Regions from separate parts of the Photobacterium minamisatsumaniensis genome, predicted to be linked through region 2. Evidence: riboswitches for the same ligand, from Rfam matches in the RefSeq annotation. Region 2 holds a riboswitch; the other holds the start of a gene.
What was found. A riboswitch is a leader RNA that binds a small molecule or an ion and turns the genes downstream of it on or off. The one in region 2 is predicted to bind thiamine pyrophosphate.
Positions count from the first base shown of each region.

Region 1: linked by a shared signal. The riboswitch ahead of thiC (phosphomethylpyrimidine synthase ThiC) and the one ahead of thiD (bifunctional hydroxymethylpyrimidine kinase/phosphomethylpyrimidine kinase) in region 2 are both predicted to bind thiamine pyrophosphate.

Region 1 covers NZ_JAKJSI010000014.1:431-16,208, reverse strand. Annotated here, with positions in the region: gene L4D78_RS06155 (ubiquinone biosynthesis accessory factor UbiJ) at 1-183, opposite strand, end outside; gene ubiE (bifunctional demethylmenaquinone methyltransferase/2-methoxy-6-polyprenyl-1,4-benzoquinol methylase UbiE) at 191-946, opposite strand; gene rmuC (DNA recombination protein RmuC) at 1,021-2,586, opposite strand; gene L4D78_RS06140 (DMT family transporter) at 2,826-3,725, shown strand; gene L4D78_RS06135 (multidrug effflux MFS transporter) at 3,854-5,065, opposite strand; gene L4D78_RS06130 (aminopeptidase P family protein) at 5,360-7,147, shown strand; gene thiH (2-iminoacetate synthase ThiH) at 7,229-8,341, opposite strand; gene L4D78_RS06120 (thiazole synthase) at 8,352-9,122, opposite strand; gene thiS (sulfur carrier protein ThiS) at 9,123-9,341, opposite strand; gene L4D78_RS06110 (HesA/MoeB/ThiF family protein) at 9,349-10,110, opposite strand; gene L4D78_RS06105 (thiamine phosphate synthase) at 10,122-11,327, opposite strand; gene thiC (phosphomethylpyrimidine synthase ThiC) at 11,327-13,249, opposite strand; TPP riboswitch at 13,367-13,464, opposite strand; gene L4D78_RS06095 (voltage-gated chloride channel family protein) at 13,576-14,943, opposite strand; fluoride riboswitch at 15,029-15,092, opposite strand; tRNA gene L4D78_RS06090 (tRNA-Trp) at 15,240-15,316, opposite strand; gene L4D78_RS06085 (hypothetical protein) at 15,485-15,610, opposite strand.
Region 2 covers NZ_JAKJSI010000030.1:73,970-89,747, forward strand. Annotated here, with positions in the region: gene L4D78_RS16700 (S1 family peptidase) at 1-485, opposite strand, end outside; gene L4D78_RS16705 (hypothetical protein) at 729-1,220, opposite strand; gene L4D78_RS16710 (PhnA domain-containing protein) at 1,475-2,047, shown strand; TPP riboswitch at 2,238-2,333, shown strand; gene thiD (bifunctional hydroxymethylpyrimidine kinase/phosphomethylpyrimidine kinase) at 2,404-3,237, shown strand; gene L4D78_RS16720 (ABC transporter ATP-binding protein) at 3,255-4,031, shown strand; gene L4D78_RS16725 (ABC transporter permease) at 4,024-4,875, shown strand; gene L4D78_RS16730 (ABC transporter substrate-binding protein) at 4,931-5,872, shown strand; gene tenA (thiaminase II) at 5,891-6,556, shown strand; gene L4D78_RS16740 (YdcF family protein) at 6,642-7,289, opposite strand; gene L4D78_RS16745 (YaeQ family protein) at 7,369-7,908, opposite strand; gene L4D78_RS16750 (GIY-YIG nuclease family protein) at 8,062-8,385, opposite strand; gene L4D78_RS16755 (YceH family protein) at 8,469-9,128, opposite strand; gene L4D78_RS16760 (GGDEF domain-containing response regulator) at 9,390-10,328, opposite strand; gene L4D78_RS16765 (DUF3069 domain-containing protein) at 10,667-11,119, shown strand; gene L4D78_RS16770 (winged helix-turn-helix domain-containing protein) at 11,380-12,666, shown strand; gene L4D78_RS16775 (amidohydrolase) at 12,760-14,484, opposite strand; gene L4D78_RS16780 (fatty acid cis/trans isomerase) at 14,987-15,778, shown strand, end outside.

The sequences.
Region 1 (15,778 bases), on a different contig from region 2:
CGCACCCAATACATCGATCTGCTGGCTAAAAACAAAGTACAGCTGTTTACCAAACTCATTGATGGTGACACCAATAATTTTTCCGCGTAAACGAGCCAACCGACGCTGGCTGTCTTCATCTTCTTTTAGCAGGGTATTTAGCGATGTTTCTATCGCCCCAGTGACTAATACATCAACAGGCATAACATCCTCAGAACTTAAAGCCACGGTGCAACGCAACGATACCACCGGTTAGGTTGTAATATTGAGTCTGTTCAAAACCAGCATCCTGCATCATACCTTCTAAGGTATTTTGATCGGGATGCATGCGAATAGATTCAGCTAAATAACGGTAGCTCTCGGCATCATTCGCAATGATTTCGCCCATTTTTGGCAATAGGTGAAAGGAGTATGCGTCATAGACTTTCGAAAGAGGCTCAAGGATTGGCTTCGAGAATTCAAGTACCAATAAACGACCACCTGGCTTTAATACGCGATACATAGAACGCAGCGCTTTCTCTTTATCAGTGACATTACGCAGGCAGAAGCTGATGGTAATACAATCGAAGAAGTCATCAGGAAATGGTAGTTCTTCGGCATTCGCCTGCACATACCCAACATTGCCGACAACCCCCATATCACGTAACTTACTGCGGCCAACATTCAGCATCGAGTTATTGATATCAGCGAGGATCACCTGGCCATCATCACCCACAATGCGTGAGAATTTTGCGGTTAGATCGCCAGTACCGCCCCCTAAATCCAACACTTTATGGCCGCGGCGAACACCACTGCAATCAATGGTGAAGCGTTTCCAAACGCGATGGACGCCCATCGACATCAAATCATTCATGATGTCGTATTTCGCAGCTACAGAGTGGAATACTTCTGCAACCATCTCTGCCTTCTCTTCCTTGGCTACGGTGCGGTAACCAAAGTGTGTGGTATCTAGTGAGGTGTCCGTCATGCTACATCCGTCATGGTTATCAAACTGTCATAAACTGGTCTAGTGTACTTGATGGTTGAGCTTTGCTCAAAGCACTACGACAAATCATTTTCTTCACTCGCCTGTAACGAAAGTCGATGACTCATCGCAGGCGAAGGTTCAGCCGTATCGTCATCGGCAGCGCCAAGCAGCGCTCTTTCCGCAAGTAGTGGGTTTATATCGCGTTTGACCTCAACACCCAGCTGCTTAAAACCTTCCGCTTGGCGGATCACATTGCCTCTACCTGTAAGCAACTTATTCATTGCACCCTGATAGCTTTGGCTCGCCTTATCGAGGGATGCCCCCACCGACTCCATATCTGTGACAAACAAGCGGAGTTTGTCATAGAGCTTGCTTGCTCGTTCAGCTATGTGCTTCGCATTTTGATTTTGCCGCTCATTGCGCCATAGATTATTAATGGTACGCAATGCCACCAGCAACGTCGTAGGACTAACCAACATGATATTTTGATCCATAGCATCACGGATTAAGCTTGGATCAGTTTCGATGGCCGCCTGAAAAGCAGGTTCAACCGGGATGAACATCAACACATAGTCCAAGCTTTGCACGCCATGAAGTTGATGGTAGTCCTTGCGGCTTAAACCCCGAATGTGACCACGGACAGAAGCAACATGCTCACTCAACGCTAACTCTTGTTCTGCACTGGTTTCAGCATTAAAGAAACGTTCGTAAGCAAGCAATGACATTTTGGCATCGATCACCACATCCTTACTTTGCGGTAGATGCACCACAACATCGGGCTGATAGCGTTTGCCATCATCATTTTCTAAACTGACCTGAGTTTGATACTCATGGCCATCACGAAGGCCTGATTCGCTAAGTACACGCGACAGTACGACTTCCCCCCAGTTACCCTGAGCTTTGTTATCACCCTTTAGTGCTTGCGTTAGGTTGACCGCTTCACGCGCCATTTGCTCATTTAGCTGTTTGAGGTTATTGATTTCATGCACCAAGGTATGACGCTCACGCGCTTCTTGGCTGAAATTGTCATTAACCTGCTTCTTAAACCCTTCCAACTGTGCTTTCAAAGGACTTAATAAGGTTTCCATACTAAGACGATTTTGCTCATCCACTGTGCGGGTCTTTTGCTCAAATAAGCGGTTGGCCAAGCTTTCAAACTGTACACGTAGCCGTTCTTCGGCATTTTCAAGTAAAGCAATTTTCTCATCCGCTGCTTTTTGCTCTTCAAAATGACGGGCTTCTTGTTCACGTAGATCCGCTTCAAGACCGGCATTGGCCATACGCGCGTTTTCAAGCTGTTCGCTAAAGTATTGCTTTTCATTTTTCAGCGCTTCGAAATGGCGCATTTTCTCCAAAGCAGCCGCAAGGCGAGCATGCATCTGACGCACCTCATTGGTAAGGCGATCGCGCTCGATATCCATTTCATCCAGATCTTTATTCCGCTCATCAAGCTGGCTCATAAACTGCTGTTCACGGCTTTCAACCAATCGCTTATCTGATTCAACCTGCTGTAACAGCAACTGCTGTTGTTGTTGCCAGCGTTGCTTAACAAGCCAAGCGGTGGTGACACTGGCTATGGCCGCCCCAAAGAATGCCATTATTGCTGCCAAACCATATCCTGACAGCCATTCATTAATCATGCTTAATACCTTGAATCTTTGAATATATAAGCGGGGCTAACCGCCAAAAACAGAGATTAAAGGCTAAAAGGATACTGGATAAATGTCCAGATGTTATCGCTCTCGCCGCCTGCATTCAGGAGAACATCACATCCCTAATAGGAATGATCTAGTCGACATTACAACAATCGACTAGACTGACGCTCTCGCCGTTGGGCCTTTCGCCAGCTCGGCACTTTATATTTGATTATGGATGAACAATGAACGAACGTTATGCGCTCGGCTACGGGCTTGCTGCGGTATTACTTTGGTCGACGGTTGCAACGGCCTTTAAAATCACCTTGGATTTCTTTACCCCAGTCCAAATGCTGGTTGCTGCCAGCATTGTCTCGGCTATTGCTCTTGCCGGTATCGCTATTTTCCAAGGCAAGTTGCACTTACTTGGCCGCACCTTCTTGGCTCGCCCGTGGTACTACGTACTGCTCGGCCTGATCAATCCATTCGCTTATTATCTAATTTTATTTAAGTCGTACGAGCTATTACCTGCTTCGCAAGCCCAGCCATTGAATTACAGCTGGGCGATCACCCTGACATTAATGGCAGCTGTTTTTCTTGGGCAGAAAATCCGTAAACAAGACTGGGCGGCCTGTGCTTTAGGGTATGTGGGTGTGATCATCATTGCGACTAAAGGTGATGTTCTGGCGTTACAATTTGATAGCCCGACAGGTGTCGCATTGGCCTTACTCTCTACGTTACTCTGGGCAATGTACTGGATTTTAAACGCTAAGAACCAAGCCGAACCGGTACTTGGGGTACTGCTTGGCTTTTTAGTGTCTCTTCCTTTCTCGATTGGACTGAGTGTATACCTAGGCGGGTGGTCACTAGTACCTTGGCAAGGCTGGGCTGCGGTTAGCTATGTCGGTTTATTTGAAATGGGGATCACTTTTGTTTTGTGGATCAATGCACTCAAGCTTACTCGCAATACCGCAAGGATCAGCAACCTTATCTTTATTTCACCATTTATCTCTCTGATGTTGCTAGCAACAATCATCGGTGAAGAAATCCATCCTTCAACGTTGGTTGGTTTGGTGTTGATTGTCTGTGGTTTAGTGGTTCAACAATGGAAAGGTAAACAAGTAGAATCCACTAGCACCGTCTAATCGTTGTCTGGGCTCTTGCCAGAAACAAAAAAGCCTGCCACAAAGGTGGCAGGCAAAAAGAGCCTAAGGGTTGTCGAGACCCTGCGCCTTAAAAGGGTGGCGTCTTATTAGTATATTGAACCTGTTATTTAAGCCGCTTCTGCTGAAACAGGAGCATGCCAGCGTTGGCCATATCTAGACCATAAAATTAATAATCCCGGTAATAGCAGCCACATTTGCAGCACCATTAAGTTAGGAGGCGTTAGATCTAGACGCTGAGTCAAGCCAACCATCAGCCCCGCGCCACTCATTTGGAATAACCCTAATAACGCCGCGGCCGTACCCGCACGATCACCGAATGGTGCCAGCGCCTTGCCTGCCGCAGAGCCCAAGACAAAAGCAAAACCAAAAGACGACATGAAAATTGGCACCATAAATGCCCACGCCTGTGCGATATGACTAAGCAATAGCATTGCGATACCAGCAATAAGCAAGGTCAGCAATCCAGTATTCAGGGTGTGGCGCGTGCCAAATCGGTCCATGTATTTGGGTGCAACCATACAGGCAAAAATATTAAAAGCAGCGTTAACACCAAACCAAAACGTAAACTGGTTCATATCTTGCCCCAGCTCCATCATTAACCATACTGGTGCCGACGTGACATAAGCTAAAATCACCGCCATAGCTAACATACATAATGTGGCGTGAAACAAGAACGTTGGCTCTTTTAATACCGACCAGTAACGCGATAAGCTAATAGTTGAACCTTGTACGTTGGTACTTTGAGGGCGCGTCTCTTTGAAAAAGAGCAGAATGAATATACCCGCGACAACCGCAAAGCCTGCCATAAAACTAAAGTTAGAACGCCAGCCAAATTGATGCGTCAGCCATGTACCAAGTAGCGGTGCTAATGCTGGGATAAAACAAATGGCGCCGTTTAAGTAACTGATCATTCGCCCACTTTTCTCTGGGCCAAAACTATCACGTACCGCAGCAAACGCTGCAACAGACGTTGCACATGCACCGAACCCTTGTAAAAAGCGGGCAACTAACAATAAGTCTAGCGTCTCAGCGGTATACGCCAATGCCGCACTCAATGCATAAATGGTGATCCCGGCCAGTGCGATAGGACGACGGCCAAAGCGATCGGCTAGTGGTCCAGCTAATAACTGGCCAAGGCCAAGACTAAACATAAACCAAGTAATAGTGTCTTGTACTCGGGTACTATCAACCGCGAACGTATCAGCCATTGCAGGCAATGCCGGTAAATAAATATCAATCGCTAAAGGACTAAACAGAACCAGCGTTACCATTAAGGCAATGAGGCGCGATCCAGCTTGAGGGGGGGGCGTGGTGGTCATAAGGTGTTCCTATTTAATCTAGATCACCAGTCTACGAGTTTCAAGATATGAATAGAAATGGTATATATTCAATCCGTACTTTCCATTTAGGAATATCACTCGTTTTCCCGATCCGTAAAGCTCTCCATGCGCATCACTATTTGCAAAGCACCTAATTGCAGCACGACGACAAAACCGCTAACTTAACCTCATCGAACGGCCTCTTTTTCCTTAGTCTCTACGGATATAATAATCCTATAGGCCGCTCTCTTCATTTCCGTCAGCAAGGACGGTGACATTTAAAAGGAACAAAACATGCAAGCTGTTATCTCACAACGTGTTGAGCAGATCCGCCAATGGCTGGTAGCAAACCAGCTCGATGCACTGCTTATTCCTCATGAAGATGAATATCTCGGTGAATACATCCCGGCCCATAATGAGCGCCTGCACTGGGCTACCGGTTTTACCGGCTCTGCGGGCATGGCAGTGATCACCCAAGATAAAGCCGCAGTCTTCGTCGATGGCCGCTATGTTGTACAAGTGCGCAAACAAGTACCGGGTGATGTTTTTGAGTACCGCCACCTGATTGAAGAGCCTCCTGTTACATGGGCACAAGAGAACCTTGCAACAGGAAGTAAAGTGGCCATTGATGCTCGCTTGCACAGTGGAGCATGGCTAACCCGCACGACTGAACAGCTTAATAGCGCATTGGAATTAGTGTGCATAGAGCAAAACCCAATAGAGACCTATTGGCATGACCGCCCAGATGCCACACTCTCAAACGCGAAACTGATGGGACTTGAATATGTCGGCCAGAGCAGTACCGACAAGCGCCAACAAATTGCGGCAGAGCTACAGAAACAAGGGGCAGATGCAGTCCTATTAACCCAGCTCGACAGCATTGCTTGGTTACTCAATGTACGTGGTAGTGATGTACCTAGCCTACCCGTCTTACTTTCAACGGCAGTACTGCATGCCGATAAAAGTGTTGATTTTTTCATTGACCCGACTCGCCTGCCACAAGATTTTACAGCACATGTGGGTAACGGTGTTCGCGTACAGGCACCAGAAGCACTGGAAGCCAGCTTGAAGCAACTTGGCGGTAAAACCGTGTTAGTTGATCCAGCCACGAGCAATGCATGGTCAAGCCAAGTATTGCGCGCGGCAGATGCAACAATCATTGAGGCTGCGGACCCATGCCTGTTACCAAAAGCAGCCAAAAATCCGACAGAAATCGCCGGTATGAAAGCCTGTCATATCCGTGATGGTGTTGCGGTAACTAAATTCTTGTCGTGGGTTGATGCTCAAGTTGCCCAAGGAAACCTGCTCGATGAAGGCACGCTGTCTGATCAGCTATGGCAATTCCGCGCTGAAGATAGCAGCTGCAGCGATGTCAGTTTCGATACCATTTCAGCCGCTGCGGGTAATGCAGCCATGTGCCACTACAATCACCTAAACCAGCCTGAACCAAGTGTGCTGGAGATGGACAATGTTTATTTGGTTGATTCAGGCGGTCAGTACCCAGATGGCACGACGGATATTACCCGTACGATAGCCATCGGCCAGCCGAGTGATGAAGTTAAGCAAACTTTCACCCTCGTACTGAAAGGCCATATTGCCTTAACCTCAGCCCGTTTCCCTAAAGGTACAACAGGCTCACAGCTTGATGCATTAGCTCGCCAACACCTATGGGCATACGGCTTTGACTATGATCACGGCACAGGCCATGGCGTCGGTCATTTCTTGAGTGTACATGAAGGGCCGCAGCGCATTGCGAAGGTCTACAACCCAACAGCCTTACTACCAGGTATGGTGCTATCTAATGAGCCGGGTTACTACCGTGCAGATGCTTTTGGTATTCGCATTGAAAACCTTGAGCTTGTGGTCGAGGTTGAAACGGCTGGTGACATGACGGTAATGGGCTTTGAATCATTAACACGTGCACCTATCGATCGTCGTTTAGTCGATTTGTCACTGATGACAGATACAGAGCTAACTTGGCTAAACAACTATCATCAGACGGTGTTTGAAGTCGTCAGCCCATCACTTGACGGTGAAGTACTGGCTTGGCTAGAACAAGCAACTGCACCGCTAGTACGATAGCTCGCCGACAAACGAGTACTGCTAAAAAAACGCCCGCAAAGCTGCGGGCGTTTTTACATCCAAAACTTGGAATAATTGCGGTTAGCCCGAGTATGCGTGGTGCCAATCTTTCCATACCACTTCAAAGCCATTTTGCTTCACTGCCGAGGCAACAGCAGCAGCAGAACGATCATCACTAATCGAAAACTGTTCTAGCTCAGGCTCATCATCGGCATAGCCACCCGGTTGGGTTTTCGATGCCGCCGACATACTGGTGATACCCAGCGGTAACACGTTATCCCTAAATTGCGATGATTCACGGGTAGACAACGAGAGCTCAACTTCAGGGTTCAACAATCGGTAAGCACAAATTAACTGTACTAATTGGCGGTCAGACATGACTGATTTTGGCTGCAAGCCTCCTTCACACGGGCGCAAACGCGGGAACGATATTGAATAACGCGTCTGCCAGTATGTACGCTCTAAATAATCAAGATGGCTAGCGGCAAAGAAGCAGTCGGTTCGCCACTCTTCCAAACCAATCAATGCACCAATACCAATTTTATCAATACCCGCTCGAGCAAGGCGATCTGGCGTGTCTAGACGATACTCAAAATCCATCTTATTGCCACGCAGGTGATGCTCGGCGTAGGTCGGGGCGCTGTAGGTTTCTTGATACACCATCACCGCATCTAAACCGAGTGTTTTCAGCTCAGCGTACTCATCCTGCTCGAGTGGCTGTACCTCCATTGAGAGGTAGCTAAACTGCGATTTGATAGCAGGCAAGGCTTCACGGAAGTATTCCATACCAACCTTGCGCTCATGCTCACCGGTAACCAATAAGATATTGTCGAAGTTCATTGCTTTGATAGCAGCACATTCACGACCAATTTCATCGACCGTCAACGTCCGCCGCTTGATCCGGTTTTCCATTGAAAAACCACAATAAGTGCACGCATTGGCACACAAGTTTGACAGATAAAGCGGGACATAAAACGAGATAGTATGGCCAAAGCGTTTTCGCGTTAATGCCGCAGATTGCTGAGCCATTTGCTCAAGGTACGGCTCAGCGGCTGGTGAAATCAAAGCTTTGAAATCTTCTAGGTCACGCTTCGGTTTACGCAGGGCGCGTTCAACATCACCCGCTGTTTTACTGTAAATAGAAAGCCTGACATCATCCCAATCAAGCTGTTTCCATACATCGACGAAACTCATCGCGAGATCCTTATGCTGTTTGATCTAAGAAAGCGGTTAATGGGCTCGAGGCAATCGCGTGGTTAACGGTACCTGCCAGTCCTGCTTCGTAGGCCATTCGTCCACTCTCTACAGCCATTTGGAATGCGCGTCCCATAGCTATCGGATCAGCTGCAGCAGCAATAGCAGTATTCACCAACACCGCATCAGCCCCCATCTCCATCGCTTCTGCAGCATGAGATGGTGCACCGATACCAGCATCAACAATCACAGGCACGCGTGCTTGGTCGATGATAATTTCTAAAAAGTCACGAGAGGCCAAGCCCTTATTTGAACCAATTGGCGCACCCAGTGGCATTACCGCAGCACAGCCAACTTCTTCCAAACGCTTACACAGTACCGGATCAGCATGGCAATATGGCAGTACGATAAATCCTTCTCGTACTAACACTTCTGCAGCCGCTAATGTTTCAATCGGATCAGGCATTAAGTACTTAGGATCTGGATGAATTTCCAATTTTAGCCAGTTGGTACCTAGGGCTTCTCGTGCCAATTTAGCCGCAAATACAGCTTCTTTGGCATTTTTAGCGCCGGAAGTGTTCGGTAGCAGATTGACCCCAGCTTTAATCAATGGGGTCAAAATGTCATCGTCACGGTTTTCGATATCAACCCGCTTCAATGCCATCGTTACTAGCTCTGATTGAGAGGCAATAATAGACTCTGCCATTGTCGCGCTATTTGCGTACTTCCCTGTGCCAGTAAATAGACGTGAAGAGAAGGTTTTCCCTGCGATAGTTAACATTTAGCCTCCAGCAATGGCTTGAAAAAGGGCAATACGATCACCCGCGTTTAATTGTGTTGTTTCCCACTCGGTGCGGGCGACAATGTCATCATTAAGTGCCACAGCTGTTGCTTGTAGCGGCATATCCAACTGATTAAGCAGGGCAACTAGTGTCGTACCTTCTGCGACATCGACAGGCTTATCATTGACCAGTAACTGGTTCATTATGGTTGTTGTCATCGTTGCTTTACTCCCCTGTGCCACATACCGGACACTTACTGTCTGTTGCGAGATTAAATTTTTGCCAAGCCATGGTTAAACCATCAAATTGCTGTAAAGCAGAAAAAGCGACTCCCCCTGCGCCAGTAACCAGTTTAATGGCTTCTAGAGCCTGCATGGTTCCCATCATGCCAACAACAGGACCAGCAATACCCGAGTTACTGCAGTTTTGCGACTCTTGTGGGGCATCTTCTTGCCATGGGAATAAGCAGTGGTAACACGGCCCTCGCCCGTCACGGAAATCAAACGCCATTAATTGCCCTTGCCAACGAATCGCAGCCCCAGAAATCAATGGTGTGTTGGCTTCAAAACACGCCTTGTTCACAGCATGGCGAGTCGGCAAGTTATCCGAGCAATCAAGCACCACATCAGCTAACGAAATTTCCATTGCCAAACGTTGATCAGCCAACCGCGCTTTTACAGGACGAACTCGGATATAAGGATTCAATGATCGGGCTTGTTCTGCCGCCATCTCAGCCTTACTTTTTCCTTGGTGTTCATCGCGATAAATCACTTGTCGCTGAAGATTAGAACTATCCACCTCATCATCATCAGCAATGACAAGATTACCAACGCCTGCGCCAGCCAAATACAGAACCGCAGCAGAGCCTAAACCGCCCGCCCCGACTAACAGTACGTGTGCCTTAGTCAATTGCTCTTGCCCTTGCACGCCGACTTCAGGCAACATGATTTGGCGGTTATAACGCAGAAATTCCTGATCTGTTAGCATATCAAGCAACCTTAATGTGACACTGGACGAAGCAGTATGTGATTAAAAGCATCCACCGCAGCCTGCGGATCTTCAGCCTGAGTCACTGCGCGTACTACCGCTACACTACTAACACCAGTTTGCCAGACACTTTCTGCCCGAGATAAGTCGATACCACCGATAGCAACCGTTGGAAAAGCGTCATCAATTAACTTCTGGTATAGCGCTAAACGACTCAGTCCTTGCGGTTTAGATGGCATGTCTTTGGTCGTCGTTGGGTAAATATGACCTAATGCGATATAACTTGGAGCAAACTCTATAGCTCGAAGGATTTCGTAATAGCCATGGGTGGATAAACCAAGGCGCAAACCAGCTTGCTGGATTGCAGCCAGATCAGCAGTTTCCAAGTCCTCCTGCCCCAAGTGCACCCCATAAGCCTGATGCTCAATGGCTAGTTGCCAGTAGTCATTAACAAATACCTGTGCCTGATGTGCATTGCCTGCTGCAATAATGTTTGCTACTTGTGCCGGCAATGACGGTTCTGAAGGATCTTTTATCCGTAGCTGAGTGGTTTTCACCCCCAGCTCTAGTACTTTCTCTACCCACTCAGCGGTATCGACAACCGGATACAAGGCCATTTTCTGTGGATCTGTTTTTGCGAATGAAGTAACAGGCACCTCTGTGCTTACCCAGCCTAGCGCATCCACCTCGGGGTGATTGGCCGTTAAAGGACGAGGAAACAATTCACGCCCCATAGGCCAAACTGCACTCGCATGGCTTCGGGCATATGCGCGCGCTAATGTAACCGCATCTTCTAACGGGTAATCTAAGGCTAAAGCAGTTAACAACATTGCACGTTGCGGCTCACTCGAGCCAGCATCGTGGCAATACACTGCCCGCGCTTCACCATTATGATGCCAAATATCCACACAGCCACGCTCTGTGGGCAAGCCACAGATAATCAGCTTCGGCTGAGCAGCAACCGCTTGCTGCAGCTCAGATACACTCGGGTAAGGCGTAACCCATTGGTCACGCACTGTATACCCATCACCCGTTAGGCATTCCTCATTAAAAGCAATGGCTAATGGTCGCTGATCAACATGCATGTCTACCACTGCCGACTCACTACTTCCCACACGAACGGGTTCGCCTAACTGATACTGTTCAGCCGCCGCCAATAAAGGCTCAATATGCATTAATAGCGGGGTCAGGTGATCGGGTAAACACAAAGTGCTCATTAGTTTTCCTCTTGCATAGGGTGGTAGAGTTCACTGCCTCTTGAACGGAATTCATCCGATTTCTGCTGCATCCCCTCTAGCGGATCGTCCAATAGCTGAATAGCCAAATCACCCTCTTGTTCAAGGCCATGAGCGTATTCGCGAACTTCCTGTGAGATTTTCATTGAGCAGAATTTAGGGCCACACATAGAACAAAAATGTGCAACTTTTCCAGATTCTTGAGGTAGTGTCTCGTCATGATAGGCCCTTGCTGTAACAGGGTCTAAAGCTAGGTTAAATTGGTCTTCCCAGCGGAATTCAAAGCGCGCTTTTGAAAGCGCATTATCTCGGACTTGTGCGCCGGGGTGGCCCTTCGCCAAATCTGCCGCATGTGCACACAATTTGTAGGTGATCAGCCCTACTTTTACATCCTCTTTATTGGGCAAGCCTAGGTGCTCTTTCGGCGTAACATAGCAGAGCATGGCACAGCCATACCAACCAATCATCGCAGCGCCGATACCTGAGGTAATATGGTCATAACCTGGTGCGATATCAGTGGTGAGTGGGCCAAGCGTATAAAAAGGGGCTTCATGGCAGTGCTTTAGTTGCTCTTCCATATTTTCTTTGATCATATGCATTGGCACATGACCTGGGCCTTCAATCATCACCTGTACATCGTACTCCCATGCAACCTTCGTTAACTCACCCAATGTACGAAGCTCACTGAACTGCGCTTCATCATTGGCATCAGCAACTGAGCCAGGACGCAAACCATCCCCTAAAGACAGGGCAATATCGTATTGGGCACATATTTCGCATATCTCACGAAAATGCTGGTACAAAAAGCTTTCTTGGTGATGCGCCAGACACCACTTTGCCATAATCGAACCGCCACGGGAGACAATGCCAGTTACCCGTTTGGCCGTCATCGGTACATAACGAAGTAGTACGCCAGCATGAATAGTGAAGTAATCAACGCCCTGTTCAGCTTGCTCAAGCAAGGTGTCTCTGAAAACGGTCCAATTGAGGTTTTCAGCAACTCCATTTACTTTCTCTAGCGCTTGATACATAGGTACTGTACCAATCGGCACCGGGCTGTTGCGGATGATCCACTCTCGGGTCTCGTGAATATTACGTCCCGTCGATAGATCCATCACCGTGTCGCCGCCCCAACGGGTCGACCACACTAATTTTTCAACCTCTTCTTCAATCGAAGAGCTCACTGATGAGTTACCAATATTGGCATTTACTTTCACCAGGAAGTTACGCCCGATAATCATGGGCTCAGACTCAGGGTGATTGATGTTCGATGGAATAATGGCACGCCCTTCTGCGACTTCTTGACGTACAAACTCTGGGGTAATATCGCGGGGTAAATTAGCACCAAGGGGCATACCATGATGTTGCTGGTTCAGTACTTCGTCACGGTATTTCGCTCGTCCCATATTTTCACGGATCGCGATAAATTCCATTTCAGGAGTAATGACCCCTTTTCGAGCATAATGAAGCTGAGTAACATTAGCGCCAGTAACAGCACGACGTACACGAGAACGCTCACCAAAACGTAATTCATCCAGTGTATCGTCAGCTAGCCGCTCTTTTGAGTAAGCAGAACTAAGATCATCCAATAACTCGGTATCACCGCGTTCAGCAATCCAGCTTTCACGTAATTTAGGTAAACCACTGTAGATATCTATTTGATGTTCAGGATCGGTATAATAACCAGAGGTGTCATAAACTCGGACAGGCTCATTCGGCTCAAAGGCAGGTTCATCTTTTGTTCCACCGATCAGGCTATCGGCTAGCGTAATTTCACGCATAGGTACCCGGATATCATCCCGGCTACCTGTAACATAAACCTTTTGAGAGTTAGGGTACGGTTGGGCAGTTAGTGACTCTATAAATTGTTTAGCTTCCAGTCTCGCTTGTTTGCGATTCGTCATAGCAATTTCCTATCATTCCATAGTAGGGAAGTTGCTTGGCGGATTGGTGCTTAAACAAGAGGCTACATGTAGGAATGTAGCATCATCTGGAACTGCAGCTGCGAATACAGCATTATCAGAAGATTTTCTCTTGTTCCCTTCGCAGGTATTAGCCTGATCAGGTTCTACGGATCCCGCAATGCGGTCTCAGCCAATTGGCACTCCGACAAGTTGAAAGGTCAGTATATGTAATCGATTAATACCCGGCAAGTGAACGAAACATAAAACTGATACTTTGTTAACAAAAATCGCATTTATTTTGACAGCCTTGATGATAAGGCTAAGCACTATTTATATTTTTTTACTAAGCTTTTCAGCAAAGATGAGTGCGTCTCACGGAGTTCACCAAGTTTATGAGTGATCTTAGGCGCCCCGTCTAAATCAAATAGCTTCGGTACCGCAACGCGCTGTGATGAATAGATACCCGTATGGCCGCTGAAGTAATAAGCCGTATAACAAGCAATCGCAAAATACAGCATATGATCAGCTCCAAACAGCTCAACCCCCATGATAGTACATGCAAGCGGTGTATTGGTTGCGGCGGCAAATACCGCGAGAAAGCCTAAAGCGGCGAACAGATCAACTGGTGCCCCCAATACCCACGCTAATGTATTACCTAGCGTAGCCCCCACAAAGAACAATGGTGTGACTTCTCCGCCTTTAAAGCCAGCAGCCAGCGTCACTGCAGTGAGTATTAACTTCAGCAACCAGCTATACCACTCAGCCCCACCGTCCTGAAAGGCGCTGAGTATGCTGACACCACCCTCACGGCTTGAATACACACCAAGGCCAATATAATCATAATTGCCAATAAGCTGTACTGATGCAATCACGATGCATCCCCCAACAACAACAATTAGGTATGGATTCTTCAATGTTGCTTTGAATATGTCTTTAAAGGCATGGGTTAACTCACCAAACAAATAACCAGCAAGGCCAAAAGCGACTGCTGCCAATACAATCTTTCCCACCAAAAATAAATCTACTTTCACAGCATGTTCAAAAATAGTAATGGTTTCGAGAAAATCAATTCGGTAGTGAGTATGGTGTACCCCCCAAGCGGTACAAACAACATCAGCCAAAATAGCAGCAAAGAGTGCAGGAATAATTGCGTCATAACGCAAACGGCCAATAGCGAGTACTTCGAGAGCAAAAATAGCCCCTGTGAGCGGTGTTCCGAATACAGCACCAAATCCAGCGGCAACCCCAGCAATAAGCATCAATCGAGTATCAGCTTCATTCAGCTTAAATTTTCGCGCTAACCAATGAGTCGATGCCCCGCCGATCTGAACGGCAGTTCCTTCACGCCCTGCAGAGCCTCCGAATAAATGGGTTATCACAGTGGTGAGCAGTACCAACGGCCCCATACGAGCAGGAATGCCTGCACCTGGTTTATGAATTTCATCCATAATCAGGTTATTACCACCTTCTGAATTTTTCCCAAGGTTGCGGTAGCAATAAACAATGATGATACCAGCCAGCGGTAAGAAATAGATTAACCAAGGGTTATCAATACGAGTGCTTGTCGCTAAGCTAAGGATCCATAGGAAAAAAGCATTGAATGAACCGACAAGAACAGCAACAGGAATGATAAGCAGTGTCCAACGCAAAATTTGGACGAATATTTTAGGGTTTGTACTTAAAGGATGAGCCATACCGTTTTCTATCTTTTACTGAGTTAATTTCAAGGATAGAAGCTATGGCAAATTATGTTTACCCTACCATAGACGGATCTACCCTACTACGATAGGAGTCATCATCTCAGATGAGCGGTTAAAGGTGGAACTCCATCACCCGTTATCAAATGAAATTGATAACAATGGCCTGATGCTATAACTAATAAGAAAGAGCAACAAGTCTAATTTCACATTTGTCTATATGACTTGACCTTAAACAATTTACTAAAGCCTAGATACAGCAAAGCCCCGACCGTAGTCGAGGCTTTTAAATGTGGCAGGGGTGGAGAGATTCGAACTCCCAACACGCGGATTTGGAATCCGCTGCTCTGCCAATTGGAGCTACACCCCTGTAATGCTGTTACAGCACTTCTTAAAATCAACATTATCTAAGAAGTGATGAGTATTCTATACAGCTAGCAGAGAATTACCAGCCTTAATTAGATATTTTTTCAAAAACACACATCGACTGGTTAAATAAGAACCAATTCATCCACTTAGCTGTATTCCACCTCAATATTTAAGCTAGTGCCTGCTTCTTTTTTTTCTTATATACCGCATAGAGAACCATTGCGGGTCCGCCAACAAGCATTACCATTCCTAAGCATGCAAGCGCTGTCATGACTAACATTTCAATTTCTGACATATTTTATTCTCACTGACTTTAATATGATTTTCCGGCTTTGGTCTTAACCAGTCTTTTTTATTTTTCACACAAAAGCGTAACAAAAAAAACAAAAGAAACATACCTTTCCAGATGAACAGCCAGCCTAAAAACATTAACAGGCAAACAGTAATTGTGAAACATAGTGAA
Region 2 (15,778 bases):
CTTGATTGTGGAAAACTACGACCCACTCGTAAAAGTGCCAAATCACTATCCAACGCCGTCGCAATAACATCTTGGGTTACGGAGCCATCAGCCGCAGTTGTAATTTTTACTACAGGGTTTGGGGTATAATCGGGGTGAACAACAACATGCGAAATGGCATAGAGTGCCGCAGGATCTTCAATAGTGCTGCTTGTTGTACCCACCATGACGCTCAGCATACTAGGCGGTAACACCGAAAAACTATCCCCATCAAGTTGATGAACTACGCAGTGTGCTGCTGTCAGCACCCAGTTTTTATTAATAACACTACCGCCACATAGATGTGCAGTATCATTGGGTGTAAAACGCAGGGAAGCCATCCAGCTTTGGGCATCTTCGGGGTCAACAGGTGTGCCTCCAACGACATAGCCCGTAACATCAGCAGCATTGGCAATAGGTGTTGATATAGCAGCCACCAGCGCTAAAGATAATAATGGTATCCTCATGGTAACTAATTCCGTTTAGTCAAATTCGTTAAACGGCTACTCTACCAATACATCAAATTTCAAATTAAAGATTACATCTAACTTGCGAGTTAGATGTCGATATGGGGTGAAAGAACTTATTATTGCAATAAAGCCTGAGAGGCAGGGGAAATATTTGAGTAGAAACATAAAAAAAAGAAAAGCCATATAACGTGGCRTTTCTTCGACTCTAGTAGAAAGCTGTAACTATAAATTTAAACTCAACTATAAACCTATCGTCGAACAACTTACATCTTCATCAATATTAAAATCAGAGTATGCATCGCCAAGTAATTCAGCTGCAAGTTTCGGGTAAAAACCATTTTTATAAGCATCGTCAACATCCCCCATACTTATCGTATAGAGTTTCAGGCCGATATTTTCTATTTCATCTGGAACACAGACACTGTCTCCACCATCACTGAAACACACATCACCAGAGGTATCTATAACACCACAGCTGGTATCATCGAAACTAACACCCAAAGCATTTAATTTACTGTCGAGAGCTGTTTCAGTGCCTCCCGGAAAGTCATCGGGCAAAGTTATACCATAGTCATTTTCAAGATCTTCAACACTTCTGTATCCATCGACACTTTCAACTTCAGCGCTGACTACAGCAAATACTTCTACCTTACCTGTCAGTGTATTTGTTACATCATCTTCATCGCATCCCATAAGAGCTAGCGCTGTCAGTAAAATAATTCCTTTTTTCATAACCGTCCCTATTAATAACCATTACTTTGGAGTCAAACACTTACAGTTTAGCCACAAAACAACGCAACACCCACACCAAAAAGTCACATTTTTAACATTGGTTAATTCACCCGTTCGTTTTTTACCCTTTATTTTGCAATTTCCTGTGATCTTAACCGTGATTCCTTCCCTTCTATTTATTTGCTGTCATAATAATAAACAGAACAGTTACCTGTATGGTATACACCCACCATTACACATCTACGGACACCCTTATGAGTATTGAAAATATTGTTAAACAGCGTTCTGGCGAGAAATGTGAACTTTGTGCATCTGCTGACAACCTAAGCGTTTATGAAGTACCAGCCTCTCCCGATACAACCGCTGGTAGTTGTGTAATGGTATGTGGTACTTGCCGTACAGAGATTGAAGATGCAGAAACACTTGATCAGAACCACTGGCGTTGCCTTAACGACAGTATGTGGAGCCAAGAACCTGCAGTTCAAATTATGGCTTACCGTATGCTAAAGCGCCTTTCGGCTGAAACATGGGCTCAAGATCTTCTCGATATGATGTACATGGAAGAAGATATGGTTGAGTGGGCTGAAAAAGGGATAGCTCTTGCTGAACTTGAAGCGATTAAAACGCTAGATGTTAACGGTACAGCCCTACAATCTGGTGATAACGTTACTATCATCAAAGATCTTCCAGTTAAAGGCTCAAGCCTCGTTGTTAAGCAAGGCACAGCGGTTCGCGGTATCCGTTTAACTGAAAATCCACTGCATGTAACAGGTAAAGCAGCAGGTACTAACATGGTTATTATTGCTGCTTACTGTAAAAAAATGTAATTAGCCTTAGCCATCTAACATTAATCTTTCCGATATTTGAAATTTGGCTAACGTAGGAACGGGCGGCATTTATGCTGCCCGTTTTTTATTCTACCTGTAGCTAAATACGCTACATGGCAGACAATAATGTTAATCTTATTTGCTCATTGTTTCTAAACGTGGTTACAATAACGCGTTATATCAATTAATGTTTCGTTAGTCGGGGAGCTTAGGCTGAGACCACTTTGTGGGACCCGTTGAACCTGATCCATTTAGCAATGGCGTAGGGAACTAGCACACGTGTCTCATCACTACTCTGTATTCAGAGTCCAATATTGACACCTGCTACCCTCCGCTTTATTCATTTAGGGGTAGTTATGGGCAACGCCAAACCATCAAAAACACCAATCACATTAACTATTGCTGGCTCTGACAGCGGTGGTGGTGCTGGTATTCAAGCTGACATTAAAGCGATTTCAGCAACAGGCGGTTATGCCTGCTCTGTTATTACTGCTTTAACTGCACAAAACACCCAAGGCGTCACCGGTATCTTAGGTATTGACCCTGCGTTTGTAGAGCAGCAGCTTGATACCGTATTTTCTGATTTAGACGTTAAATCAGTCAAAATCGGCATGTTAAGCGACGCAAATATTATACGTACGGTTGCCAATAAACTTCGTCAATATCAGCCAAAGCACCTTGTTATCGACCCTGTAATGGTCGCGACGAGTGGTGACCTTCTGCTCGAGCAAGAAGCAATAAAAACCCTCAAAACAGAGTTACTTCCACTTGCCGACGTTATAACGCCGAACCTGCCTGAAGCCGCTGCTTTACTTGGCACTGCGCTTCCAGAGAGTGAGCAAGACATGTCTGCAATGATTGACGGCCTGCGTAGTATCGGGGCTAAATCAACATTGCTAAAAGGCGGTCACCTTGAACAAGATGAAAATAGTACTGACCTACTCATCTTAAGCAACGATGTAATTAGGATGTCTACACCACGTATTAATACGCGTAATACACATGGCACAGGCTGTACTCTTTCAGCGGCTACCGCATCATTCCTAGCCCAAGAATACTCACTTGTTGATTCAGTTAAACACGCGAAATCATACATTACACAAGCTATTACACACGCTGACGAGCTAGAAATCGGTTCAGGCCACGGCCCTGTTCACCATTTCTTTGCTGGTCATTTCAAGCCTGAATAAATAAAACAGTGATGACGATGCCTGAACCTGTAATCAATACAACAGGACTCGCTAGCAATATCGGAGTTGCCTTAAAAAAGGCAACCCTCCGTTATAACGATGCTGCCGAGCCATTATTTTCTGCACTCAGCTTAGAGCTGCCTGCTGGTAAATGGACTTGCCTACTTGGAAAAAGTGGGTGTGGTAAAACAACCTTACTTCGTCACCTTGCTGGGTTGCTTGAAGATAAAGTGGAATGGCAAGGTGAACTCACGACATCTAATAACACTCCCCTATTAGGTAATGTGGCTTACATGGCGCAACAAGATTTACTTTTGCCATGGCTCAACGTCATTGATAATGTTTGCTTAAGTACCCGCTTTGGCGATAAACACCCTGCAGATATGTCTCGCGCAACAGCATTGCTTGAAGCTGTAGGGCTAAAAGATTACGCAAAAGCGACCCCAGATCAACTCTCTGGCGGTATGCGTCAGCGTGTAGCACTTGCACGTACACTTATGCAAGATAAGCCACTGGTGTTAATGGATGAACCATTTTCAGCCCTTGATGCTGTAACACGCTATAAGCTGCAAACACTCTCTGCTGAGTTATTACAAGACAGAACTGTTTTATTAATCACTCATGATCCACAAGAAGCACTTCGCCTTGGCCATCACATTCATATTATGTCTGGAAGTCCTGCCTCACTCGTACCATTAGGTGTTCCAAGCACGTTACCTCCACGCCAGTTTACCGCTGAACTCGCTAGCCACCAGCAGACGATTATCAACCAATTGGAGCGTGATTATGGGTAATCAATCAACACAGAATATCCAAGCTGATTCAACGGTAGCATCTCCATTGTTAACGCAGCAGCAACACACGGCAAATACAGGCTTAAAGGAAGTAAACCATTGGTATCAGCACCTCTTACGCATAACGGTGAGCGTATGTGTGATTTTTGGTTTATGGCATGCCATCGTTATTCTTTTTGAATTACCCCCTTTTATATTACCCGGTCCTGTTGCCGTATTAACGAAACTGGTTGAGCGATTTGATATCCTTTGGCAACACACATTAGTAACCGGTACTGAAGTAATCTTAGGTTTATTCTTAGGGCTATTTTTAGGGCTGTTCTTTGCGTTACAGATGTTGCTTTTTGCCCCGCTTCGCCGCTGGTTGCTACCCATATTGATCACCAGCCAAGCAATACCTGTCTTTGCTATTGCTCCAATACTCATGCTATGGCTAGGTTATGGCATGGCGTCCAAAATTGTCATGGCAGCAATGATCATTTTCTTCCCCGTCACAACGTGTTGCTACGACGGTTTACGTAATACTCCTACTGGCTACCTCGATTTGGCCAAAACCATGGGAGCCACACGCTGGCAATTATTATGGCGTATACGCTTACCAGCCGCTTTACCTGCTTTGGCTTCCGGTATTCGCGTTGCTGTCGTCGTCGCCCCTATCGGTGCGGTTGTTGGTGAATGGGTTGGCTCGAGTGAAGGCTTGGGTTATCTGATGTTACAAGCTAACGCGCGCATGTTTGTTGACGAAATGTTTGCCGCATTATTCATTTTGGCTTTCTTTTCTATCAGTTTGTATTTTGCTGCTGATTTAATACTAAGGAAGGCCATACCGTGGCAAGACAAATAACATGACAAAAATAGTAAATAAAAACACAACATTGCTTAATCAAAAGGAATAATGAATGAAGACCCCAATAATTCGCGTTATTACCGCACTCGGTTTGACCGTTGCCTCATTTAACGTAGCAGCTGAAAAAGTAACGCTAATGCTCGACTGGTTTGTGAATCCAAACCATGGCCCAATCATTATTGCCCAACAAAACGGGTTATTTGCCGATCAAGGGTTAGAGATTGAAATTCAAGAGCCAGCTGACCCAAGCGTGCCAGACAAACTGGTGGCTGCAGGCAAAATCGATCTGGCGGTTTCTTACCAAAGCACGCTCATTTCGAGTACCGCAGCAAAGTTACCTGTTGTTCGTTCAGCAACACTTATTGCAGGGCCTTTAAACGCACTAACAGTACTGAATAAGTCTGGCATCAAGAGCCTAAAAGATTTAGAAGGTAAGAATATTGGCGTCGCCATTGGCGGAAGTGAAGATGCAACCATCGGTACAATGCTTCGTTCTGAAGGCGTATCAATGGACAGCGTGAAAATCATTAATGTTGGTTGGGCATTATCATCATCACTAGCATCCGGTAAAGTCGATGCTATCTGGGGAGGGTTACGTAACTTTGAGCTTAATCAGCTTGCTATCGAAGGCTACGAATCAACGGCGTTCTACCCTGAAGAACACGGTGTGCCACCATATGATGAGCTAATCTTCGTTGCGAATAAAAACAAGCACGATATTGAAATGATTAAAAAATTCAATAGCGCAATTGAAAAAGCAACGGTTTATATCATCAACCATCCTGAAAAAGCTTGGAATGAGTTTGTTGCTTACTCACCCGATACATTGAATAACGAACTTAATCGCCGAGCATGGGCTGATACTTTAACGCGTTTTGCCCTACGCCCTGCTGCCGTTGATCTTCAGCGATACGACGACTACGCCGTATTCATGAAAGAACATGACATTATCCGTAGCTTGCCATCAGCAAAAGACTACGTTCTAACTTTCTAATTATTCATAAGGCTTACCATGAACTATCAAGACTTAATTGCGCATTGCCAACAAGATTGGACAGAATACACCGAACATGATTTTGTTAATCAACTGGCAAAAGGCGAACTGAATAAGCACGCTTATTTCCACTATCTTAAGCAAGATTTTCTTTTCCTTAAACACTATGCACGTGCTTATGCTCTGGCTATTTTCAAATCAACAACACTTGAAGAAATGCGTGAACCACTACCCGGTTTGAACGCCCTGCTTGAATCAGAGATGAACCACCATATTGAATATTGTCAAACGTGGGGAATATCTGCTGAAGAAATGGAAGCGGAACCAGAAGACTTTGGTACCGTAAGTTACACACGTTACGTACTTGATACCGGCATGGCGGGTGATCGCGCTGATTTGTTTGCCGCACTGGCACCTTGTGCTATTGGGTACGCAGTAATTGGTCAACGTCTAGGTACATGGTCTGAAACTAAACTTGAAGGTAACCCTTACAATAGTTGGGTTGAGCTATACAGCGGTGAAGATTTTCAAACTGGCGTTGAAGAAACCATTCGTCGACTAGACGCCATGCTGGAAGAGATCCCACTTGAAAGTAAACGTGGTAAGCGTTTATGTGAAATCTTTAGAACAGCAACACGCATGGAAGTCGCTTTCTGGCAACAAGGGATGGACGCGGCACAGTAATCATACCTAAAACCTACCAATCGGTTTTTTAATGGCTTGCACTTCGGTGCAAGCCTTTTTTTATCCGGTAGTTAAAGCGAGTAGACTAGCGACTTATCAGGTGCTCTTTAAAGCCATGGTGAACTAGCTGATCGAAGGCTTGCCATACATCTTCAGGAATATCCTGTTCAATTGAAAAACCCTGCTCTGGATAGACATGAATTCGCTCAAGGTCACCAAGCATGACGTTAATAACATCGCTGTATGTCAGTGACTCGTTGGGGTAATTATCAAAACTGATTTGAGGCGAAGTCACCCTAATCTCCTTACCCGGCCACTGACGCATAAACGTTGCGTATGTACGTCTTTCCATAAACGGCTTTTGGACAAGAATCAATGACTGTGGGTCAAGCCCCTTTTCTTCAAGTAAGGCTCGGGTAAATTGTACATTTTCACCCGTATTGGTTGATTGAGGTTCTATTAAAATGCTTGATTCTGGTACCCCCATATCAACAGCAACCGTAGCAAACGCTTCAGCTTCAGAGCATGCAAAAAGATCTTCTGTTAATGCTCCCACACCGCCAGAAAAAACAATAAAAGGAGCATACCCTTCTAAATACAATTGCGCAGCACGCTCTGCAACGCGTATATCGTTACTGCAAAGCACAAAGAGACAATCACTCTTTTCCAAATTATGGTTTAAATGATGATAGTCCCAAACTTTTGTTGCCAAACTATGTATCTTTAAATGCATGTAATGCTCCTAATTAATGATTAAGTATCCTTACTTAACATGACAAAGAGAGGTGACCACTTAATGACGATCACTCGTACTAACGCAGCCACCAATCTGGCGTGATCGTACAACTACTCTCACCAGCGCTTAGCCAGCCTTGCTCACCTTCAATCGTTAACTGAAGCTGCATAGTACGCTCAACCAGCGCTTCTAGCTCAGAAAGCGTTTGGTCGTTAAAAAATACCACTGAAATATTGCCAAACTGTGAAAGCTTGGCTTGATTCTGCTTCCACCATACTGGTGCTGCATTATCACCATAAACAACAAGAACAGCTTTCTTTGACTTGTGCGCTGCTTTTTTAATGCGTTTCTCGTCAGGCAAGCCAAGATCAATCCAAAGTTCAATTTCGTCGCTTAAACTTTTGATCCACAAATCAGGCTCATCAACATCACAAAGGCCTTTCGTAAATTGAAGGTCTTCGTCTGCATAAAATCCCCATGCAATCAAACGTAGCATTAACCGCTGTAGAGTCTCTGACGGGTGACATGCTAGGGTATGTGACTTATCAATATAAACATGGCGATCTAAGTCCGCGACGTTAAATTGAGCCTTATAGATAGTGGCTTTAAGTGCCATAGTTTTAATTCCTGAAACGTTATCCCAACAGGGGATGCTTTAATGACTCGCAGTGTAATCTGAACCTAATCATTCTTCAATTTCTATTTATTTTTCAAAGTAATAAATTACACCTAAACACAAGCGTCAATCAAAGCGGTATTTATCGTTGCATCAACACTCTAATAGCGTAAAGACAGGGAGCTCACCGATTACAATCTGTTCTTTTTGCTTTTTGGATAGTCGTTTTATTCGGTACTCTAACTGCATTGCTACACGTTTCGAACCGACCTCTGATGACCAAGCAATGGTTAATGGACCCTTTCCTCTTAAGTACTTGGCACCTTTCATTGTCCCTTGGTGTTCTTTAAAACGCCTCTCTACATCCGTTGTAACGCCACAATAAAGATGATTTGATGCTGTTCTAATTAAATAGACCGACCAAACAGGCTCGACTTTCACCCCTTCGGTCGGATTTACATTTTGTTCTTGATCCATTTCTACCCATTCAAAAAAGCCCAGCTTTGCTGGGCTTAATTATAAAATATTGTTAGTGCAACACAGCCTTATAATATATTGAATTACGAAGTCAACGAGTCAAGCATTGCTTTTAATTCAGCCATCTCTTGTTGTAATTCTGCAACTTGGCTTTCAAGCTGTTCAATGCGTTCTGATGTTGGTGAGCTTGGTACGGCAGCAGGCGCTGACTTTAAGGCCTCAAGATCTATTTCACCACTAAATAGATGCATGTACCGACAATCACGTTTACCCGATTCTTTTGGCAACTTAACAATATAGGCACCTTTAGGGTGATCAACTAAACCATCTAGTACAGACTCGACTTCTTTAACATCGCTAAAGCTACATAAGCGATTTGTTCGAGTACGAATTTCACCCGCACTTTGTGGACCACGCAGTAGCATTACGCAAAGTGCTGCTTTTTCTTGCGCTGTGAATTGAAAAGTACTGAATTCAGTGTTGCAAAAGCGGTGCTGATATTTAGCAACACGGCTACCAAAGCCAGCAGTGACTTCTTGTATATAATGTTTCGACTTTAACGCTTCAATGGTGTCTTGTACTGTTGAATCATCAAGCGACATAACCGGATCACGGTTGCTTTTTTGATTACAGGCGGTTGTTAATGCATTTAATGTTAATGGGTATTGATCAGGTGTGGTTACCTCTTTCTCTAATAGACAACCAATCACTCTAGCTTCTGATTGTGAAAAGCAAATATCCATGATCTTCCCTCACCCTTTATTCTAATACGTCGTAAAGGTAATGCATCAGTTAAAACTTCTAACGCAATTTACCTTACTAAAAATACAATGGCTAAAACGCCTAATGGGAGATTAGCATGCCTTGCTATAACAACAAGCACCAAAAAAATCATTTGGCTGTAAAACAACCAAATGATTCATCTGAAGATATTTTTTGCTGGTAAGTTCAAATTATTGAATCGCAGAAACGATTTAAATTTAACCTTTCTCGTGATATTAACGCTAGGTAAACTCAGCAGCAACAAAGCGATTTCGTCCCTGCTCTTTAGCCTTGTACAGCACCTTATCAACTATTTCATACATGTTTTCATGCGTTTCAAGACCAGTCGGCATCCATGACACCATCCCTTGACTCACCGTCACAATATCTGACGTTGTTGACTTTGAATGCGGAATTTCAAGTTTTTGAATGCAAGCCTTTAACCTTTCACACTCTCTTACTGCTTTAGTTTTATCGCAATTACTGATCAAGACAACGAACTCTTCGCCACCATACCTTGCTGCCAGCTCTCCAGCTCGACTAAAGTTCTTCTTCAACTCAGCAGACACCGCCTGTAAACAGCGATCCCCCTCAAGGTGTCCATAATGGTCATTAAATGGCTTAAAATGGTCAACATCTATCATTATCATTGTAAGCGAAAAGCTATTACGGCCATGCCAGGATATGAATTCTTCCAGCTTCTGATCGAGATACCTTCTATTTGCAAGTTTCGTTAAGCCATCTTCATTAACCTGTTGTGACAGCAAATCATTCGCTTCTTCTAACTTTTCGCTGGCTTGTTTTAACTGGTGACGCATATCAGCAATGCGTTGCATCGCTTTTAACTTCGAGGCTAAAACAATTTTATTAACGGGTTTAACAAGGTAATCGTCTCCCCCCATATCAATAGCCTTTGCTATCATCTCGGGTTCATCATGACCACTCAAGAAAATGATTGGCACCCACTCTGAATGTTTAATTCGAAGTTGTTCTGCCACTTCCGTTCCACTCATGTCGGGCATACTGACATCAAGCAGTACTAAATCTGGGTCAAATAACGGATATTTTTCAATTGCCTCTATCCCTGAACCAACAGCCTCAACAATGTGGCCCAATCTTTGTAATCGCATTGCAAGTTGCATTCGCTCAAGATGGACATCATCAACTAGTAAGATCCGCATTGCTTCCATGAAAGTATCCTGTTGATATCAAAAATATTCCTTCTTTAATTTATAGCACAGCTCACCAATTAACCTAACTCTGTTCCTCATTGATAGGCAGTTCTAAGTAACGAACGTGATTTTGCTTGCAAAAAAAACATCTAAACCTCGAAATCCAACACTTTCATAAGAAAAAAATACAATTAAAAAAACAAATATGCCTATATATTTATTAACTAGGATAGATTGTGAGCAATCAAATACTAAACTTTGACTGGTCGATGGTACTGATAGTTGACTTTTCATCACAGGGCTTTAGGATTCCATTCTGTAAACAATTCATGCTGTAGGAATTAGCGATGTCTGATATCGAAAACAAAGAAGAGCAAATCATTGAAGAACTAGAATTCACACTTGAAGATTGCTCACCAGAGCTACGTCAAGTTGTTGCGTTTGAAGAAGTGCCAGAAGAACTTCTAGACATGCTGATCAATGTTTATAAAGCATCTGAACCAACTTCCCATGAAGCATGGAATCAATTGCCTGCAAGTGCACAGAATGTACTTGATAACTTCGAACAGTTTCATGCACTAGTTGCACTTAGCCAAAGCTATTCTGGTATAGATTTCCTTGGTGAAATGCAAGAAAGTGAAAAACCATCTGATATGACTGACGATGAGTTCACTGAGTACAAAGCTGTTACGCTTGATAAAGTACTACACAACTGTGTTAAAGACATGTGTAAGCAACTGAAGAAAGCTCGCCGTAACCCACCAATGAAGCGTGAGTTTATGGAAATCTTCAAGAAGTAATCTACTTCCTTGAATATAAATAGCTCTAGGGAGGTCCACCTCCCTTTTTTATCACATAGCCCCGACCATCCAGCGCTTTTCAACAAGAAGTCTAATGAGACGACTGAATCTATTTCTCATTTTTCATGATAAAATAACGCAAAATAATGAATGATTATTAATCGCTTTTCCTCTTACCAGTACAAAGTATTCACAATGAGAATGCATGAGCTGGTAATGCATAGCTAGGAATTATTGGTAATGGCGATTTTGAGGTGTCGATGTCTGAGAAGCTAAAATATAAATTTATAAACGGTGTGTACTTTATTCCTTGCCTAGGCGTAATAAAGTCAGATTCTTCTACCCAGAAGCTGAACCTCTCAGAACAATATATTCTTCAATATCTTATTGATAACGCAAGTCAGCCAGCGTCTAAAAGTGACTTGCTTCAAGCAGGTTGGCCTGAACGCGTAGTATCTGAAGCATCACTGTTTCAAGCCATTCGAGGCTTACGCGTTAAACTACAAGAAATAAACAAAGGCGATGTGATTGAAACGCTGCCGCGTGTTGGTTATCAGATCACACAATTTAGCTCAGAAGCGTTTTCTGATAAACCTCCATTTACGTTAGCTTTAATCAAACAACATTATATTCCACACCTTATAATTGGTCTGATTGGTTTAACCACGCTCATACTCATTGGCTTATCTTGGCACTACGGTTATAAGTACCCAAGGCAAGCAGAATATCAAATACGAATAACAGAAACGCCGAAAAACACAGTGACATTAATTGGCTCAAATAAAGCTGATTTAGATGATTTAACGGACAAACTATTTAACATTTACAAACTGAGAGAAGAAAACCCAGCACGTAAGCCGATAGAAAATTTAAAGATCTTTGCGTATAAAGGTAATAATCATTACTCATTATCGTGGTGTAAAGTAAACGACAGTCAACAATGTAAGCCTTATACAGATCACTCCTATCTAATCAGTCACGATGACTGGGAAAAATTCGAGCTGTTTACAATCAATGGATTAGATAAAACGCGTACCGATCCAATCGTCCAAACTGATTTAGCGCGTGACCCTACATCTCAGGTATATTTGAAGTTCATTGATGACTCCGGTATTGACTCACAAGTTGTTTACCAATACATATCTAAAGATGAAAATAACGACTTAACATATTCATATCTTACGTTTATCTCAGAAAAAGAAACTGAATACCATTATGCCCTTTCGATAAGCTCAGCCATTGTAACCATTGTGGAAAATGCATCACCTTTTCTTGCGACCGCAGAATTAAAACCAGAGATGTACCATTGGACGTACCAAAACAATGACGTGATCACTGAAAGTAAATCTACATCCTTACAGGTTGAAGAACGTGTACAAAACAAATTTAAATCAAAAACTATTTCTTATAGCTACCTACTTTACCAACAGCCATACCTTGACCTAGTTCTTAACGATGAAGTAGGCATATTTTGGGTACATAACAGTGAAAGAGATACCAAGAAGTTTAACTATAAACGCTACTCGGTTGATCAAGAGTTACGCTAAATACATACCAAGTAAAAAATGGCACAAGCGCCACGTTTAAAGTATTGATAAAAGTTAGGCCGGTTACTACTAACCGGCCTACGTGATTTAGCGTTATTTTTTATACACACTTTTCCCTTGTTTAAATGTCTCTAGCACCTGAATAGAATTGATTTCTTCGGGCTTTATTGTAAGTGGATTGCCAGACAGAATAACCATATCTGCAATCTTGCCTCTTTCCAGAGAACCTTTTCGCTGTTCTTCATGATATTGATAAGCCGCATTCCGCGTTATTGAAGCCAGCGACTCGTAGGCTGTTGCTTTTTGCTCTTCTCCTAATGTTTCTCCACTGCGTGTTACCCTATTGACCGTGTTGTACATAAGGCGGATCATATCGGGGTCAACAACTGGAGAGTCATTATGAGTCGTATATTGAATTCCATAATTAGATGCAGAACGAGTAGGACTAATGCGCTCGGCTCGCTCTACACCAAAGACTTCATCTCGATGCCAATCCCCCCAAAAGAAAGTATGCGCAGAAAAGAATGAAGGTATCATATGGTAATCAAGCATTCGTTCGAGTTGGTCGTCTCTTGTTGTTTGTGAGTGGATAGATACCGGTCTTATTAAGCTCATGTCCTGCGTTTCATTAACAATTTCATCCAAGGCATCTAGGTACATATCCACTGCCGCATCCCCATTTGTATGGACAATAAACTGCGTACCACTCTTAAGGTAAGCACTCAATTTTTGCTCAAGGAAATCTGTCGTAAGAGTAGGATATCCAACATAGCTGGTTGCTTCGCCAGCAGGCGGATTAAGGTACGGCTGAGTCATATATGCAGTTTTGCCCTGCGGAGAACCATCAAGGATAATTTTAACCCCGCCAACTCGGAAATTATTATGGTATTCATCGCTGATATCATAATTACCCAATTTAAGCATAGTCAGTACATCCCAAGTGGGATAAGCCACTACATCAAGATACAAGACGTTATCATTCGCTAGGGTTTCATATAACTTTATTGATTCTGCGCTCGCAGCACCATCTTGTACTGTCGTGATACCAAAACTTGCGTAATACTGTTGTGCATCAGAAAACAACTGAATTGTTGACGGCATGTCTTGAGGTGCTGAGGTAAAACCTACCATAGCGAGATACATTGCCGTTTCTTCTAAAACACCATTAGGCTCATTGCCCCCCTCAATCCGTACAATTTTACCACCGTCAGGATCAGGCGTGTTTTCGTCTATCTCAAGAACTTGTAACGCTTTACTATTAATAACAGCTAAATGACCAGAGACATGCATAATGACAATGGGCACCTCAGTGCTTATCTGATCTAGGTCGAAACGTGTTGGATGAGTTCTTTCAGCAAGCAGTGAATCATCGTACCCCATACCTGTTACCCATTGCTCAGGAGCAAGCTCTCTATCCTGCCAAAATAATTGCATTTCTTTAACCAGTTCAGAGATTGAATCACTGTTCCCTATTGGGGATGGGGCTAGGTTTGCATGGTTAATACTTTGAGCGACCATCGACATGTGGCCATGGGCATCAATAAACCCGGGAACTAAACTGGCACTCTCTAAATTTATTTTTACGGTTGAAGCCGATGTATAACGCTTTAGTTCTTCTTCCGTACCAACGGCGATGATTTCCCCACCCTTAATAGCAATAGCGCTCTCGATCCGTTGCTCATCATCCATCGTTATTATGTTACCGTTATAAAAAATAGTATCAGCAGTTTCCGTATTACTACTTCCCCTATTAAAATTACACGCTGTGATTATTACCATCGATGATAATAGTAACGCTGCCTTTAACCTGTTTTTCATACCGATCTCCTTTCAGTGCAAAATAAAACAATATGGCGTTAAGCAGGCTAAAAACATTATTTCCCTTCGCGTAGTACCAGTTGCTATTTTTTATGAGCCATAAGTGCACTGAAAGAAGGAATGATACAGAGCGATTGTGGTAGGGCTTTCTATCGCACATAACTGATGGTTTAGAACGGCACTTACTTCTACGCCCTACAATGCTCTAAACCTGCTGAAATAATTGGCTGTTTTTAAAAAAGTAATTATAAAATAACGCGACTATCCAATTAAATTTTAACGCCTCTTCAACAGTCGATGAATTGGCATAAATACTTTTCGTATCCATAAACAACTGCACCAACTCAGCAAGGTGCAACTAAGTGAGTAACAGTTAAAGTCATCTGAATTTTTGTCGCCAATCTTTACCAATTGTGATATTTCTTTTCCAGATGTAAATCAACACACGTACTTTTACAATATAATCATAACTATACGCATCCGAATATTGAAAATAATTACTATGAGTAAAGTCACTAACAGCAAGCAAATCATATTAATCTTATTTACGCTGCTTTTTTCAGGCTGTGCCGTTTATGCGGGCTTAAACTTTGACCAACTATACGGCAAAGCGGCCCCTCAAGATCGAATGCAACCTGCATCATCGCTGCAGGCAAAGACCTATCTGACTGAAGTAAAGCCCGTTATAGATAACCGCTGCGTTGTTTGTCACGCCTGCTACGATGCCCCTTGCCAGCTAAAGATGTCTTCAGCAGAAGGCATTGACCGAGGAGCAAATAGCGAGAAAGTTTATCAAGGCACACGCTTGCTCGCAGCTAATACTACTCGTATGTTTATTGATGCTCAGTCAACCTCTGAATGGCGAGAAAAAGGCTTCAAGGCAGTATTAAATGAACGAGAGCAATCCCCCCAAGCCAATACTCAAGCGGGGGTTATGGCAAGAATGCTGCAACTTAAAAAAGCTCACCCCCTTCCCACTCAAACCATTCTAGATAGTAACGAATGGGATTTTTCACTCGATAGAGATCAACAGTGCCCAACTATCGAAAAAATGGCGACCTATGAACAAAATTACCCTAAATGGGGAATGCCTTACGGCCTCCCTGAGATAGACGCACAAGAAAATCAAATTTTAATGGATTGGTTGGCTTCAGGCTCCCCGATGGCAACAGTTCTCCCACCGAACAGCCGCGAACAAACTAAAGTGGCAGAATGGGAAGAGTTCTTAAACGGCAATAGTCTAAAAGAGCAGCTAGTCAGTCGATATATCTACGAACACCTTTTTGTATCACAC